Regions from separate parts of the Klebsiella sp. R445 genome, predicted to be linked through region 1. Evidence: predicted binding sites of a transcription regulator. Region 1 holds the regulator's gene; the other holds the start of a gene.
What was found. The regulator CRP, encoded in region 1, controls carbon source genes, mostly activating them, when cyclic AMP is high. The targets are predictions, from matches to a motif close to ATGTGANNNNNNTCACAT.

Region 1 (7,888 bases):
ACTCACTTCGACGTCCTGAGACTCCATAATATTCACGTCGTCAGCGCTGCCGGGACCGTCAGTGTCCAGCCGCTGCTGACAGCGCTGAAGCGCAATCTCGCAGGATTCCAGATAGCGCCGGGCCAGCTCCGGCGTCAGCATGTTGTGCTCGCGGGCCAGGGTGGTCATCGCGTTGATGTGCTCAACAATAAACTGGCTGTGGGTAACCCACAGCTTCATATCTTCCAGATAATGCGAGTTAAACCCTGGCTCCTGCATGGCCTGGTTCAATGAGTTAAACAGCGAGTTATGTGCCTGATTGACGCGCATGCGGCGATAGGCCAGCGCCGGAGCCTGGTGATCGTCGCTGAGGATCAGCCGGAGGGCCTCCTGATCGGCCTCCAGCGCGTCGTGGGCGTTTTTACGTAGCAGCCCGCTCTGCCACTGTGGCCACAGCCAGACCATTCCGCCAAAGGCGATCAGGCAGCCGATAAGCGTATCGATAAGCCTGGCGACAATGTACTGCTCGCCGTTAAGTGTCAGCAGCTGCAGGGTATATACCGCCGTCACGGTAAAGCCGACCATCGCCCAGCCGTAGTGCTTGCGAATAATCAGGTAGCTCAGCAGCGTAATGATCAGCAGCGCGGTCAGAGTATAGCCATCGGGAACGTGAAAGTGCAGCGTCAGCCCGGCAATGGCGAGGCCTGCGAGGGTGCCGGCCGCCCGATGGACGATGCGCACTCGCGTCGCGCCGTAGCCGTTTTGGGTGACGAAAAGCACCGTCATTAAGATCCAGTAAGGCTTGGGAAGGTGCAGGGCGCTGCCCATCAGGCTGGCGGCAGTGAGCATCACGCAGATACGCGCTGCATTGCGCAGCGCCGGCGATTTCCATGAGAGATAGTGCTTTAGCGCAGGCAACAGCGGCAGGCGGCGTTCTTTATCTGCCATCAGGTTGCGGGCATACAGCGGGCGCTGGGTACGCAGCACGCGGGCGATGCGGCTAAAGTGCCAGGCACAGAATTGCCCGACCGGGTTGTCGGGGTGCTGCCAGGCAATTTTCTCCAGCGCGCCAATCTGCTTATCCATATGAAAGCGTTGCGGATAGCGATGGTACAGAATGTCGTCGGCCAGCACCCGCAAACGGGCGGCAACGGTTTGCGCGTTCCAGCGGATCACCGCCTCCGCGTGGCTACGCTCCACCAGCTTCTGGACTTCCTCAGGCTGATGCAGGCTGACGGAGATATGTTCCTGTAGATCCAGCGCCACCTGAAACGCCCGCAGCAGGCGCTTGTGATCGTTGCGCTGGTTCGCCGCCAGCATATGCATCTGCTGATAGCACTGGGTGATCAGGTCCACCACCTTTTGCTGGCGAGTGAGCAGCGGCGGGAGCGATGTCGCCGGGTCGATATGCTGAGTCAGCAGGCTGTATTTCGCTTCGCAGTAGTTAGCCAGCTCCCTGTAGAGCAGGCTCAGGGATTCACGTAGCGGCTGTTCACGCCAGAGCCAGAACCAGAACCAGCTAAACAATCCGTACCACAAGGTGCCGAGCGCGTAGATCAACAGCGGCTCCCAGATGGGCATGTTCCCGGCAAGGCTCAGGGTAAAGATGGCCGCAATCAGCGAGGCCGGGAGGAGTCTGGCATGGAGCGAGCTAATCTCTGCCGTCACGCCAAGCAGCAGCGCCAGGCCGCTAAGGATCAGGGGCAGCGGGATCTCCTGTTGCAGCAGTAGCTGGACCACCAGGCTACAGCCAGCAAACAGCGAGCCACCCACGATCAGGCGTTTGAAAAAGCGTTTGTGCGGGGTGTCCAGACCGGCGACGTTACAGCAGGCAGGCACTAAGGAGAACAGCAGACCCTGTTGCAGATGACCGAGGAGAAGACCGACCGCGACAGGCAAACACAACACCAGCGTTTGCCGCAGTGCATAGTTGACTTCCGGGTGGTAAATCAGCCTGCGCCACATCAGGGGGAGACAAAAACGGCGTATTGCGGGGGCAACACGCCGTTTTAACGACTTAACGCGTACCGTAAACGACGATAGTTTTACCGTGTGCGGAGATCAGATTCTGATCTTCCAGCATCTTCAGAATACGGCCGACGGTTTCACGAGAACAACCGACGATCTGACCAATTTCCTGGCGGGTAATTTTAATTTGCATACCATCAGGGTGGGTCATGGCATCCGGCTGTTTAGCCAGATTCAGCAGCGTCTGAGCGATACGACCGGTGACGTCGAGGAAGGCAAGGTTACCCACTTTTTCGGAGGTGACCTGCAGACGACGAGCCATCTGCGACGACAAGCGCATCAGAATATCCGGGTTAACCTGGATCAACTGACGGAATTTTTTGTAAGAGATTTCGGCCACTTCACATGCGGTTTTTGCACGTACCCAGGCGCTACGCTCCTGGCCTTCTTCAAACAAGCCTAATTCACCGATGAAATCGCCCTGGTTGAGGTAAGAGAGGATCATCTCTTTACCTTCTTCATCCTTGATGAGCACAGCCACAGAGCCTTTGACGATGTAGTACAACGTTTCTGCTTTTTCACCCTGGTGGATCAGCGTGCTTTTCGATGGGTACTTATGAATATGGCAATGAGACAAGAACCATTCGAGGGTAGGGTCTGTTTGCGGTTTGCCAAGCACCATGCGCGGTTATCCTCTGTTATAAGCTATCTCCGGGTGCCGACACTACACGGCATCCGGGCATGCAATCGTATTGTTTCCCTATGCCTGGGAAATGGCTGGTGATTTTTCTTCAGCCTGTAATGTGAACTCCTCTGCATACATGCAATACATTAATGTAATACTGTAGCATCCCGACTGTTTTAGCATAGCTTTTGCCGCATGTCTCCTGGTGTCTTGCTTCAGCATGATGTAGGTCGCCTTCCGTTGCGAGAATTGTTATGTGCGCGTAATCTGTCAGGAAAATTGCAACCTCGGAGTTAAATTTTATGCAAGCTCGTGTGAAATGGGTTGAAGGGTTAACCTTCATCGGAGAGTCCGCATCAGGTCACCAGATTCTGATGGACGGCAACTCCGGAGATAAAGCGCCAAGCCCGATGGAAATGGTGTTGATGGCGGCGGGCGGATGCAGCGCGATTGATGTTGTGTCTATTTTGCAGAAAGGGCGTCACGACGTGACCAACTGTGAGGTGAAGCTGACTTCTGAACGCCGGGAAGAGGCGCCGCGCCTGTTTACCCATATCAACATGCATTTCATTGTGACTGGCAAAGAGCTGAAGGATGCGGCGGTATCGCGTGCGGTGGATCTGTCGGCAGAGAAATATTGCTCGGTGGCGCTGATGCTGCAAAAAGCAGTCAACATCACCCACACCTATGAAGTCATTGAAGGCTAACTGACGGCCGGATAGTGCCAGGTAGCAGAGAACAACCCCAGTCGTTATACGTCCGGGGTTTTTTATGGCTAGTCGATCTTTCTGCCTTCCATCAGGCGCTCTACCAGCGGCGTCATGATCAGCTCCATCGCCAGACCCATTTTGCCCCCCGGAACCACCAGCGTATTGATATGCGAGATAAACGATCCCTGCAGCATCGCGAGCAGCCACGGGAAATCGATATCCTGCAGATTACGGAAGTGGATCACCACAAAACTTTCATCCAGTGAAGGGATGCCTTTCGCCGCAAACGGGTTCGAGGTATCGACGGTGGGGACTCGCTGGAAGTTGATATGGGTACGGGAAAACTGCGGGGTGATGAAGTTGATGTAGTCCTCCATCGAACGCACCACGGAATCCATTACCGCTTCACGGGAATGGCCGCGCTCGCTGGTATCCCGGATAAGTTTCTGGATCCATTCCAGATTGACAATCGGCACCACCCCGACCAGCAGGTCGACATTTTGCGCGACGTTGTACTGCGGGGTGACCACGCCGCCGTGCAGCCCTTCATAAAACAGGACGTCGGTCGGTTCCGGGAGCGGTTGCCACGGCGTGAAGGTACCTGGAACCTGATTCCACGGGACCGCTTCGTCATAGGTATGCAGGTATTTTCGCGACTGGCCGCTGCCGTTGCGCCCGTATTCAAGGAAGGTATTTTCCAGCAGGCCGAAGTCGTTGGCTTCCGGACCGAAGTAACTGATGTGCTTGCCCTGATCGCGCGCTTTGCGGATCGCCATGTCCATTTCCGGGCGGGTGTAGCGATGGAAGCTGTCGCCTTCGACTTCCGCAGAACGTAGATTCAGCTGTGCGAAAATTTTACGAAAGGCGAGGCTGGTGGTCGTGGTTCCCGCGCCGCTGGAACCCGTGACGGCAATCACCGGATGTTTGGCAGACATAACAACTCCCAGATTAAACGATGGTGTGGTGCCGCCTTAGCCGTGGAACTGCTTGCGGGGCATAATGTTGACCGTTTCGTGTAGTTCAGACCACACCAGCACGGCTTCTCCGCTTTTTAACTGTTGTTTGACGTCGGCGACTTTATCCACCAGCGAGCGTTCATGTTCACCATAATCGGTGCCTTCACGCAATACAAAGCTTTCGATCAGGTTATCCAGCGTTTCGGGATCCAGATCGTGCCAGGGAATAATCATATTTATGCTCCCAACCAACGGGTTAACCAGTCCGGAATGCGTCGTTCCAGCCACATTTCCGGCTTACGCAGCGTGCCGCCAACGAACCCGACGTGCCCGCCTTGCTCGGTCAGCTGATATTCCACATTTGCCGGCAGCTGTTCCTGCGGCGGGATAGAGTGGTGATCCATGAAAGGATCGTCCTTCGCGTGAATGATCAGCGTCGGCGTGGTGATATCACTTAATCGCGGCATCGCGCTGCACTGGCGATAGTAGTCTAGCGCACCGGCGAAGCCGTGGATTTTCGCGGTGATCATATCGTCAAACTCGCGGATGCGGCGCATCCCTTTGAGCTGGCGTAAATCGACCGGTAGCGAACCCGGGTAGGCCTTCAGCTTACGGGCCGCATTGGCCTTTAACAGGTTAAGCAGATAGCGCTGATAGACCCGGGAAAAGCCTTTATCCATATGATAGCTGCAGGCTTCCAGCATGAAGGGGGCTGAGACGATCACCGCGGCGTCCAGCGGGGCGTTATCGCCTTCTTTTGCCAGCAGGCAGCCCAGCATGTTCCCCCCCAGTGAATAGCCAACGGCGGCGGTCGGGACCGTACCAAATTCACGTTGCAGCCAGTGCAGAAACCAGCTGCCGTCTTCGGTTTCGCCAGAATGATAGATCCGGTTATTACGATTGGGTTCACCGCTACAGCCGCGAAAATGCATCACCACGCCAAGCCAGCCGCGCTGCATGGCAGCATGAATCAGACCGTGGGCGTAGGGGCTGTGCAGGCTGCCTTCCAGGCCATGAAAAACGACCAGCCGCGGTTTGTGCCGTGCCAGGGAGGGGTCTTCGCTCCATGCCAGATCGACAAAATCACCGTCCGGAAGCTCGAGGCGTTGCCAGAAGGGTGTGAAGCCCAGTTTGCGACGGATCAGACGCGGAAGCATGGTTTGCAGATGACGATTACCCACGCCGCGCATCGGATGAAACTCGCGCGAATCGTCTTCAGGGGGCGTCATTTCTGTGGGGGTGATTTCAACCATAGCACCAGAGCAATTAATAAACTAATACAACACTATACCGCGCACGAGGTGCGCCGGTTATCCAATATGTGGTCTTACGGCCAGCTCTATAGGTTACACGAAATTGCGGCCGGGTGATGACTGGAGTACGCGCTGCCGGAAATTATCGCACCCGGCAGGCGTCTGTCTGGCGGCTCAGGAGTGGTAATGCCAGGCGCTGAGGAAAGTGGTGACGGCGGACTTAGCTAGCGGCTCCAGCAGGGCGGGATCAAGGGCCTGCTGCGAGATCAGCGCCGCCGGTAACGGGTAACCCATCACCGACCCAAGGAACAATCTGGCCTGAATCTCGGGTTCCGTCATGGTCAGGGTGCCGCGCGCATTTTGCGTGCTGAGTATCTCAACCAGCACGGTCAACACCCGGCCCGCCGGCCGTTGTTCGAGTGCCGCGTACAGCTCGGGCTTTTGCACCAGCACCTGGATCAGCAGGCGCTGAAAACGGATATTTTCCTCGCTGTAAAAATGCGCCTGCACGACACGGGCAAAACCGAGCAGCAGCGCTGGCAGGTCGTGCTGCTTATCCTGCAGCAGCTGACGCAGCGGCGGCTGCATTTTCCCGTTTAAATAGGAAAAGCTCTCCAGCAGCAGCGCATCTTTACCACCCGGGAAGTGGTTATAGAGCGTGGGGCGGGAGCTTCCTGCTTCAGCAGCGATGGCGTCGAGGGAGACGTCCAGCCCGTGCTTTAAAAAAAGTTCGCATGCGGTATGTAAAATGCGGGGGCGTGCGGTCATCGGACGCCCACGTTGGTTAGCCATCAATTGCTATCCTTTGTGTTTTCCTTTTAGGGAGTGGATCCCCTGCTGGATCAGGATGAAAAAAAGCGGGACCAGGAGCAGCGTCAGGAGTGTCCCGGAAAGCATTCCGCCGATCACCGCGGTTCCGATTTCCGTGCGGCTCGACGCACCAGCTCCGCTAGAGAGTACCAGAGGGATGGCGCCAGCAACAAATGCCAGCGACGTCATTATGATCGGCCGTAAACGCAGGCGCGCGCCTTCAAGGGTGGCTTCCACCAGCTTTTGGCCTGCCGCCAGCCTCGTCTGGGCGAACTCAACGATCAAGATGGCATTTTTAGCCGACAGCCCCATGGTGGTCAGCATCCCGACCTGAAAGTAAATATCGTTATCAAAACCGGCCAGCGTCGATGCGCTTACGGCCCCCAATATGCCCGGTGGAATGATCAACATGACGGCCAACGGAATTGACCAGCTCTCATAGAGCGCGGCAAGACAGAGGAAAATAAAGATCGCGGAGGCAAGGTAAACCCACAGCGTCTGCCCCGATGAGGCCTGTTCCTGGTACGACAAACCGCTCCATTGCAGACCGAAGCCATCCAGGCCCTGTACTAATGAGGTCATCTCATTCATTGCGCTACCGGAGCTGATACCGCTGGCGGCGCTTCCCTGGAACTGGACCGCCGACAGGCCGTTAAATCGCTGCAGCATCTGCGGCCCGGTGGTCCATTGCATCGACGCGAAGCTGTTGAAAGAGGCCATGTTGTCTTCACTGCCGCGTACAAACCAGGCGGCGAGACTTTCGGGGCTGGAGCGCCACGGGGCATCGCCTTGCATGTAAACACGTTTGATACGTCCGCGGTCGACAAAATCGTTAACGTAAGCGCCCCCCCAGGCGGCGGCGATGGTCTCGTTGATGTCAGCCTGCGCCAGCCCCTGAGATTCGGCCTTTAGACGATCCACCTCAATGTGCAGCTGGGATTTTTCATCAAGGCTGTTGAGCCTCACTGCATCGAGATTGCTGTTGGCTGTCGCCATCGACAGCAGGTTTTTTTGTGCCGCCAGTAGCGCGTCATACCCTTGCGCCGACTGGTCCTGCAGCCACAGCTCAAAGCCGCTGGATTGCCCAAGCCCGCGAACGGCCGGCGGGGCGGAAACGCTAATCGTCGCGTTGGTCGATGCCCTGAAGTACTGATTGGCGCGAGCAATAATCGACTGGGCGCTGTTTTCCGTACCCTGGCGTTCGTCCCAGCGTTTTAACTCGACAAACGCCATACCGACGTTTTGCCCGCTGCCGGCGTTATTACGCCCGGTGACCATAAAAATGACGTTCAGGTTGTCTTTCTCTTTGGTCATAAAATAGTTTGAAATGTCTTTTCCCGCCTGCTCGGTCATCGACATCGGCGAGCCGGACGGCAGCGTAAACTGAATGGCGACTGACCCCTGATCCTCCTCCGGCAGGAAACCGGTGGGCAGGCGTTGATACTGCCAGAGCATCAACAGGATCAGCAGGAGAGTGAGCAGGCAGTTGCGTAAGGGCCGGCGGGCGATGCGCTGCAGAATAACCAG
Region 2 (7,888 bases), 680 kb from region 1:
TATCTGCCTGCCCGGCAGGGGATAACAGCCCGGGCAGGATAAAATCAGGAGATGTCGGCGACCGACTGGCGTGGGATCAGGCGGCCTGCGAGAGTGCGTCCTTCGGTGGCAAATGCCGGACGCTCATCAATCAGGTTGCGGATGCGCTGCAGGCAGTTTTCCATCAGCTGTTCCAGCGGCCAGGAGATACAGGTCAACGGCGGATAGAGCAGCGAGGCCAGCGGCGAATCTTCGAGGCTCAGCAGCGAGACTTCCTGCGGCACGGCAACATTAAATTCGCGCAGCAGGCGCATGGCCTCCGCCGCGTAGCGGTCACGCTTCACGATAATCACCGAATATTTGCTGAAGCTGTTGATCAGCGTAAGCAGCGCCTGTTCGACATCGTCATTGGCGGTCAGCACCAGCTGGCGGTTGAAAGGAATCGAGTAGTTTTGCAGGACGTTACGATAGCCTTCCTGCATCTGGCGGCTGGCGTCATCGCTGTCGCTGTCAGAGAGCAGGGCGATGTGACGATGGCCTTTGCCAATCACGTAGCGACAGGCGCTTTCGGTAGCAAAGGCGTAGTCGTAACCCTGATTGTTCACCCCGGCGATGCTGAAACGATCGAAGGAGATCACGTTGCGTGGCGTATCCGCCGGCAGGGGGCCGAGCACCACCACGGCGACACACTGGCGCTGGAAATCGTCGATGACGGCCGCCTGCTCGACAGCATCCGTCACGTACTGGACGATCAGGTTTTTATTCAGGCTTTTCAGCGCCACAGACAGCAGAGGTAGCAGCCGTGCGCTGCTGCTTTCATCCCGCACCGGGAGCACCAGACCGACATGATTGGATGTTTGACTGGCGAGGTTCTGCGCGGCAAAACTTGGGCGATAGTTCAGCTCTTCCACTGCCCGCAGGACGGCTTCCCGGCTTTCGTCACGCACGCCGCGGGTGCCGGTGAGCACACGAGATACCGTCGCTCTCGAGACATTCGCTAATCTTGAAACATCATCAATGGTTGGCATGGTATTTTCTGCTTTGATTATTTCGCTTAGCTTAACATACCTGCTGAAAAAGTGTCATCGCCAGCGGTCCGTGGAATTTGCCAGAACCGGCAGCCACGCTGCCCCGCGCACGCCGCTGGCATCGCCGAAGCGAGCCGGTTTAATCTGGGTTCTGCAACTGTCGGAAAACAGATAAGGCACCAGCGCTGCCGGCAACGTGTCGTAGATTTTTTCAACGTTAGATAAGCCGCCGCCTAGCACAATGACCTGGGGATCGAGAATATTAATCACCGATGCCAGGCTGCGGGCAAAAGCATCGATAAAGTGCTGCCAGTGGGCCAGTGCCTGCGGGTCGCCCTCGCCAGCGGCCTGAATAATCGCCTCCGCTCGCGCCTGCTCGCCGAAGCGACTGGCAAAGCCGGTGCCGGAGATAAAGCTTTCTATGCAGTTCACTTTGCCGCAGTAGCAAGGCTGATCCGGGCCATCGCGCTCCGGCGTATAGCCCGGTAGCGTGTTGTGTCCCCATTCGCCCACGATGGCGTTGGGTCCGCTCAGTAGCTGCTGATTGACGGCGATGCCGCCGCCGCAGCCGGTGCCAATAATCACCCCGAATACTGTACTGGCACCAGCCCCTGCGCCATCCACGGCTTCGGAGAGCGTGAAGCAGTCGGCATCATTGGCTATCCAGACCGGCTGGCCGAGCTGCTGCTTGAGATCCCGACGCAGGTCGTGGCCGTTGAGGACCAGGCAGTTGCAGTTTTTAATCAGGCCGCTCTGCGGGTCGATGGCGCCCGGCAGGCCAATGCCAATCGTAAACGGCTGTTCGCTCCACTGGCGCACGCTGTCGATCAGGCCAAGCAGCTGCTGCATAAAGGCCTCATAGCTCTCTTTGTGCGTCGGTCGACGTTGGCGATAGACGCATTCGCCGTCGGCATTGAGCATCACGGCTTCCATTTTGGTACCGCCGATATCTAAACCCAGATGTAGCATGGTTGTCCTCAGATAAGAGTGGGGGAGTGCACTCCCGGACGGTCGCGTCAACGCCCGTCCGGGTCGCCCGGCTACTGGTGCAGCGGGCGTGAACGGTAGACCGCAATCAGCTCGGCGATCAGCTCTTTCGCCAGAATTGAGGTCATCAAATGATCCTGGGCGTGAACCATCACCAGCGTCATTTTGGTTTTCCCTTCCCCTTCATCGGCTTCAATCAGCTGAGTCTGGACCAGGTGCGCTTCGCGGGAATAGTGCGCGGCTTCTTTCATCTTCTCGTCAGCGGCGGCAAAATCCCCCTCTTTGGCACAGCTTAGTGCTTCAAAGCAGAGGCTACGCGCCTGACCGGCATTGATGATAATGCCCATGATTTGTTCTTCTGATTCCATCATAAATCTCCATATCCGTCATACTTCAAGCTGCAGGGGATTCACTGCGTCGCCGCCTGCCTGCAACTTGAATTATTTAGGATATACATAGTGTTGTGTGAATTAAGCGGACTGAGCCACGGCTTCAGTCTGGGCTGCTGCGTTGTCGTGTTCTTGCTGCAGCAGCTGTTTTTCGTAGGCTTTCAGGAACGGCATATACATCACCATCGCTGTGGCCATACAGATCAGGCACATGATCACCGGGCTAAAGCTCCAGTTAGCCGCCCACGATGCGCCAATCGGCGCCGGGGTGGTCCACGGGGTCATCGAGACCACGCGACTCACCAGATCCAGCTTCAGGGCAAACCAGGCGAGGGTGGCGTTAATCATCGGTACCAGCACAAATGGCAGGAAGAACAGCGGGTTCATGATAATCGGCGCGCCGAACAGAATTGGTTCGTTGATGTTGAACACGCCCGGGACGACGCCCATGCGTCCAATGGTACGCAGATGGACCGCCTTGCTGCGCAGCAGCATCAGCGCCAGCGGCAGCGTTGAACCAACGCCGCCAATCAGCAGGTAGTGGTCCCAGAAACCTTGCACATAGATGTGAGGGATCGCCGTACCCGCCGCCATAGCGGCCTGGTTAATCGACAGGTTCGCCATCCAGAACGGATTCATGATCCCGGTGACGATCAGCGCCCCGTGGATCCCGGCAAACCACAGTACCTGGCAGACCAGCACCGACAGCAGAATGGCGGGTAAGGTATCGGAGGCGGCAACCAGCGGTTTCACCAGCGACATGATCGCTTCTGGAATGATCATCCCCAGTTGCGCTTCGATAAACAGGTTCAGCGGATGCAGCGTCAGGACGATAGCCAGCACCGGGATCAGGATTTCAAACGAGCGCGCGACGCCAGCCGGGACTTCAGGCGGCAGGCGAATGGTAATGTTGTGCCGCTTGAGGAAGGCGTACAGTTCGGTGGAGTAAATCGCCACCAGAATCGCGGTAAAAATCCCCTGTCCGGAGAAGTAGGCGGTGGAGATCTGCCCGTCTTTCAGCGGGGCGGCTACCAGCAGGAAGGACATCAGCGACAGCATGCCAGCGGTCAGTGAATCCAGGTTGTGATGCTTTGCCAGGCTGGCGGCAATGCCGACCGCGATAAACAGGGTCATCACCCCCATGCTGAAGTTAAAAGGCAGCATCAGGGCATCGCGATGATCGAGAGAGAACTGTAGCCACGCCCGGGCAAATCCCCAGCTGGTATCCGGCGAGAAGGGCGGGAAGATAAAGACCAGCAGGAAAGAGCCGACGATCATAAAGGGCAGCGCCGTGATGAAACCATCGCGGATCGAGGTGACATACTTTTGCTGCCCGATTGCCCCGGCCAGCGGAGTAATTTTTTGTTCAATAACGGCGATCAATTTAGCGTACAGAGAGCTCATGATCTTTCCTTAGTGGTTGTTATCAATCAGGGAGAGCGCGAAATCCAGTACGGCGCCGCCTTTCTGCATGCCGTAATCCATCATGTTGATGGGCTCAACGCGGATCCCATATTTGTCCGCCTGCTTTTGCAGATCTTTCTGCATGTATTTCACCTGCGGGCCAAGCAGGACGACCTGATAGTTCCCGACCTGCTGATCAAACTCGGCGACGCCAAAGGCATTGATCTCCACCGGCAGACCGCGCTGCTCTGCTTCGGCAATCATTTTTTTCATCAGCAGGCTGGTGGACATACCTGCGGAACAACACAACATAATCTTTTTCATAAACCGTTCCTGGTGAGTTGGATGGGTGGACTATAGTCACAATGGCGTCATTACGGAAAGCGCTTTCCATTTGTGGATTTATTAATTGTGATAACGATCACCTAAGGCGGGCTTTTACTTTATGTTGTAGTGCGCGATCATCCAGCCAACAAAACCACTCGATAAGGTAGAACCATGAACAATCCGTTGATGAATGTTGCCGTGGACATCATCGAACAGCGTCTGGCGCCACTGGCGAACATCCTGACGCGCAATAATCACATTACGGCGATGCGCGATAGTTTTGCGCTGGCGATGCCGTTCGTGATTGTGGGGAGTTTACTGGTGCCCGTTTTGTTTCCGCCCGTTTCCATAAATGGCGCGACGACGTTCGGACAGTTCTACCTGTGGCTGCGCCCGATGCTGCTGCCGACGTTTGAATTGACCATCGGCCTGGTGGCGCTGATTGTTGCCTTCGGCGCCAGTGCCAGCCTGGCGAAGCAGTACCGCCTGCCGGAAAGGCTCTGCGGGCTGACCGGCTGCCTGTCGTTTCTGCTGTTCATTGGCTTTCGTGATAATGGCGTAACCAATATTTTCCTCGGCGGCATGGGGATTTTTACTGCGCTGATATCCAGTACGTATTCAATTGAAATAATTAGGTTTTTTTATAAGAGAGGCTGGTGCATTCGCTTGCCTGAAGAGGTGCCGCTGATGACCCGCAATGGGTTCCAGCTGCTGGTTCCGCTGCTGTTTGTGATGATTTCCATCAGCGTGGTCAATGCGCTGATGCAGCAAGCCACCGGGCGGATTTTACCGGAGCTGATCAGCGAAGCGGTCAGGCCGCTGGTGGTGGCCTCAGATACCCTGACCGCGGTGCTTATCTCTTTGTTTATCTGTAATTTACTGTGGTTTGTTGGTATCCATGGCGCGCTGATCATCACTGGAATAATGAACCCGTTCTGGATGACCTATCTGTTTGAAAACCAGCAGGCGCTGGCGGAAGGAGCGACGGCGTTACCGCATATCTACCTGCAGGGGTTCTGGGATTTCTACCTGCTGATTGGTGGCATTGGCTCGACGCTGCCGCTGGTCTTTATGGCGATGCGTAGCCGATCGCGGCAGCTGAAAAGCGTCGGTAAAATTGGCCTTATCCCGTCGTTGTTTAATATCAACGAGCCGATACTGTTTGGTTTTCCTATCATTATGAACCCGGTTTTCCTGCTGCCGTTTATCTTCGTCCCGCTGATAAACGCCTGTATCGCATGGTATTTGACGCAGATTGGCATCCTCGATCGGGCGGTGGCGATGTTACCGTGGTCGATGCCGTCCCCGCTCGGCGCGGCCTGGTCTGCAAACGGCAGCTGGAAAAATCTATGCATGACGCTGTTCGCCATCTTCAACGCATGGATGCTATACCGGCCGTTCTTTAAGGTCTACGAACGCCAGCTTGCCGACGCCGAACGCTAGTTTTTTTGCCCTTCTGCTGGCCGACATCTCGCCCGCGTCATGCGGGCGTTTGAATATTTCATTGCGTGATGTAAATCACAAATATATCTGAGTCCCCCTCAAATTTGTGAACCAGGCCGACAATAATGGAAAGCGGTTTCCGTTTGTGGATGTACATTTCCGCATTTTGTCAGTAGATTTCTTTTGGTGCACTGGGCCGTATTTTTCACCTCAACAGATGAGGTGACAGGGTAGACCTTTTTTTGGCTGCGCCTGTCAGGCGCGGCCTTTTTTCACTGACAGGAGGCGTTATGACCCGGTATCAGTTTCCGGAAGGCTTTTTTTGGGGGGCAGCAGCATCAGGTCCGCAAACGGAAGGGGTAAGCAACAAGCCGCACCGCTCGATTTGGGACAGCTGGTTTGCCGAGCAGCCGGAACGTTTTTATCAGCAGATTGGACCGCAAACCGTCTGTGACACCTATCATCAATACCCGCAGGACGTGGCGTTGATGAAACAGACCGGCTTTAACTCCTTTCGTACCTCGATTCAATGGTCTCGCTTGATTGATGATTTTGAAACCGGGGCCGCCAATCCGGACGCGGTGCGTTTTTACAATGCCTATCTTGATGAGATGATCGCCAACGGTATCGAGCCGATGATCAACCTCTATCACTTCGATATGCCGGAAGCGCTGCAAAAGCAGTACGGCGGATTTGAATCGGCGCACGTGACGGATCTCTTTGCCCGTTTCGCCCGCACCGCCTTCGAGCTGTTTGGCCATAAAGTGAAATACTGGATCACCTTCAACGAGCCGATTGTGCCGGTGGAAGGTGGCTATCTGTACGATTTCCACTATCCGTGTAAAAAGGATGGCAAGCTGGCGGCGCAGGTGGCTTTTAACATTATGCTGGCCCACGCCAAAGCGATTCGTGAGTTCCGTGAGCTGGCGCTGCCGGGCGAGATCGGGGTGGTGCTGAACCTGACGCCTTCCTACACCCGCAACGACAGTCCGGAGGATAAAAAGGCGGCATGGTATGCGGATCTGTTTTTTAACCGCAGCTTCCTCGACCCGCTGGTCAAACATCAGTTCCCGAAAGAGCTATGCGAAATTCTGGCCGCTCACGATTGCCTGCCGGAAGTGACGAAAGCCGACGTTGAGCTGATTACCGGTTCGCACGTCGATTTTCTCGGCGTGAACTACTACGTTCCGCGTCGGGTACAGGCGCGTGAGAGCGACTATACGCTGGGCTATTTCACCCCGGAGTATTACTTCGAAAACTACGTTAATCCTGAAGGGCGGTTTAACCCGTATCGCGATAACAACGAAATTCTGCCGCAGGCGATCTATGACATTGCCGCCAACGTGCGCGACAACTACGGCAATATTAAGTGGTTCCTCGCAGAAATTGGTATTGCGATGGATATCGAGTCGGAAGGGGAACCGGGTGACGACGGGGTGATCGATGATTCATTCCGCATTCGTCTGATGGAAGAGCATCTGGTGCAGCTGCACCGGGCGATAGCCGACGGCGCCAACTGCTTCGGCGTGCACCAGTGGACCTTCATCGACAACTGGTCGTGGATTAACTCGTTCAAACGCCGCTACGGCTTCTGGCGCCTCGATCTGCAAACCGGCGAGCGGCAGATAAAACGCAACGCGCTGTGGTTTGCCGAACTGGCGGCCAGCAACGGCTTCAGCACCGATAAATAGCCCCGCAAAATCTCCCGGAGGCGGCGCAGACGCGCCTCCGGGGGAGATATATCTGGCGCTACTTTTTCATCTCCGGCAGTGATGCAATCCAGTTCATCGCCAACTGAGGCCACTCGGCGGCGGGCAGCCCCGTCGTTCCACGTATACCGAAACCGTGCTTACCCTCGGCAAACAGGTGTAACTCGGTCGGCACCTTGTGAGCACGCAACGCGTTAAACATCACCAATGCGTTATCGACCGGCACCGAAGGATCGTCCACCGCATGCATAATGAACGTCGGCGGCGTCGCGGCGGTCACATTGTGCTCCGGCGAATAGTGACGTTGCTGTTCTGCCGTCGGCGTATCGCCAATCAGCGCGTGGCGCGAACCGGGATGGGCAATGGCGGGATCCATCGAAATCACCGGATAGCCGAGCACCACAAAATCGGGGCGCGCACTCTGGTGGTCGACGGCGTCCGTGGCGGGATAGACCGTATCGTCATAACGGGTCTCGAGGCTGGCGGCGACATGACCGCCGGCAGAAAAGCCCATGATGCCAATTTTATGCGGGTTGATGTGCCACTCCGAGGCGCGGGCCCGCAGGGTGCGCAGCGCGCGCTGGGCATCAGCCAACGGCGCGTTGCTGCCTTCCGCGTGACC

Region 2: ACMYSN_RS20350 (PTS sugar transporter subunit IIB) is a predicted target of CRP. The motif match lies at 4,197-4,214, and genes of this name have one in related genera.

Annotation. Positions count from the first base shown of each region.
Region 1 is NZ_CP180446.1:3,621,878-3,629,765, forward strand. It holds gene ACMYSN_RS16850 (YccS/YhfK family putative transporter) at 1-1,944, opposite strand, end outside; gene crp (cAMP-activated global transcriptional regulator CRP) at 1,997-2,629, opposite strand; gene ACMYSN_RS16860 (OsmC family protein) at 2,935-3,339, shown strand; gene ACMYSN_RS16865 (phosphoribulokinase) at 3,408-4,277, opposite strand; gene ACMYSN_RS16870 (YheU family protein) at 4,314-4,532, opposite strand; gene ACMYSN_RS16875 (YheT family hydrolase) at 4,535-5,488, opposite strand; gene ACMYSN_RS16880 (TetR/AcrR family transcriptional regulator) at 5,726-6,343, opposite strand; gene ACMYSN_RS16885 (multidrug efflux RND transporter permease subunit) at 6,350-7,888, opposite strand, start outside.
Region 2 is NZ_CP180446.1:4,305,511-4,313,398, forward strand. It holds gene ACMYSN_RS20330 (LacI family DNA-binding transcriptional regulator) at 45-1,007, opposite strand; gene ACMYSN_RS20335 (ROK family protein) at 1,062-1,976, opposite strand; gene ACMYSN_RS20340 (PTS lactose/cellobiose transporter subunit IIA) at 2,048-2,362, opposite strand; gene ACMYSN_RS20345 (PTS sugar transporter subunit IIC) at 2,465-3,787, opposite strand; gene ACMYSN_RS20350 (PTS sugar transporter subunit IIB) at 3,797-4,111, opposite strand; gene ACMYSN_RS20355 (PTS sugar transporter subunit IIC) at 4,286-5,557, shown strand; gene ACMYSN_RS20360 (glycoside hydrolase family 1 protein) at 5,848-7,248, shown strand; gene ACMYSN_RS20365 (alpha/beta hydrolase) at 7,307-7,888, opposite strand, start outside.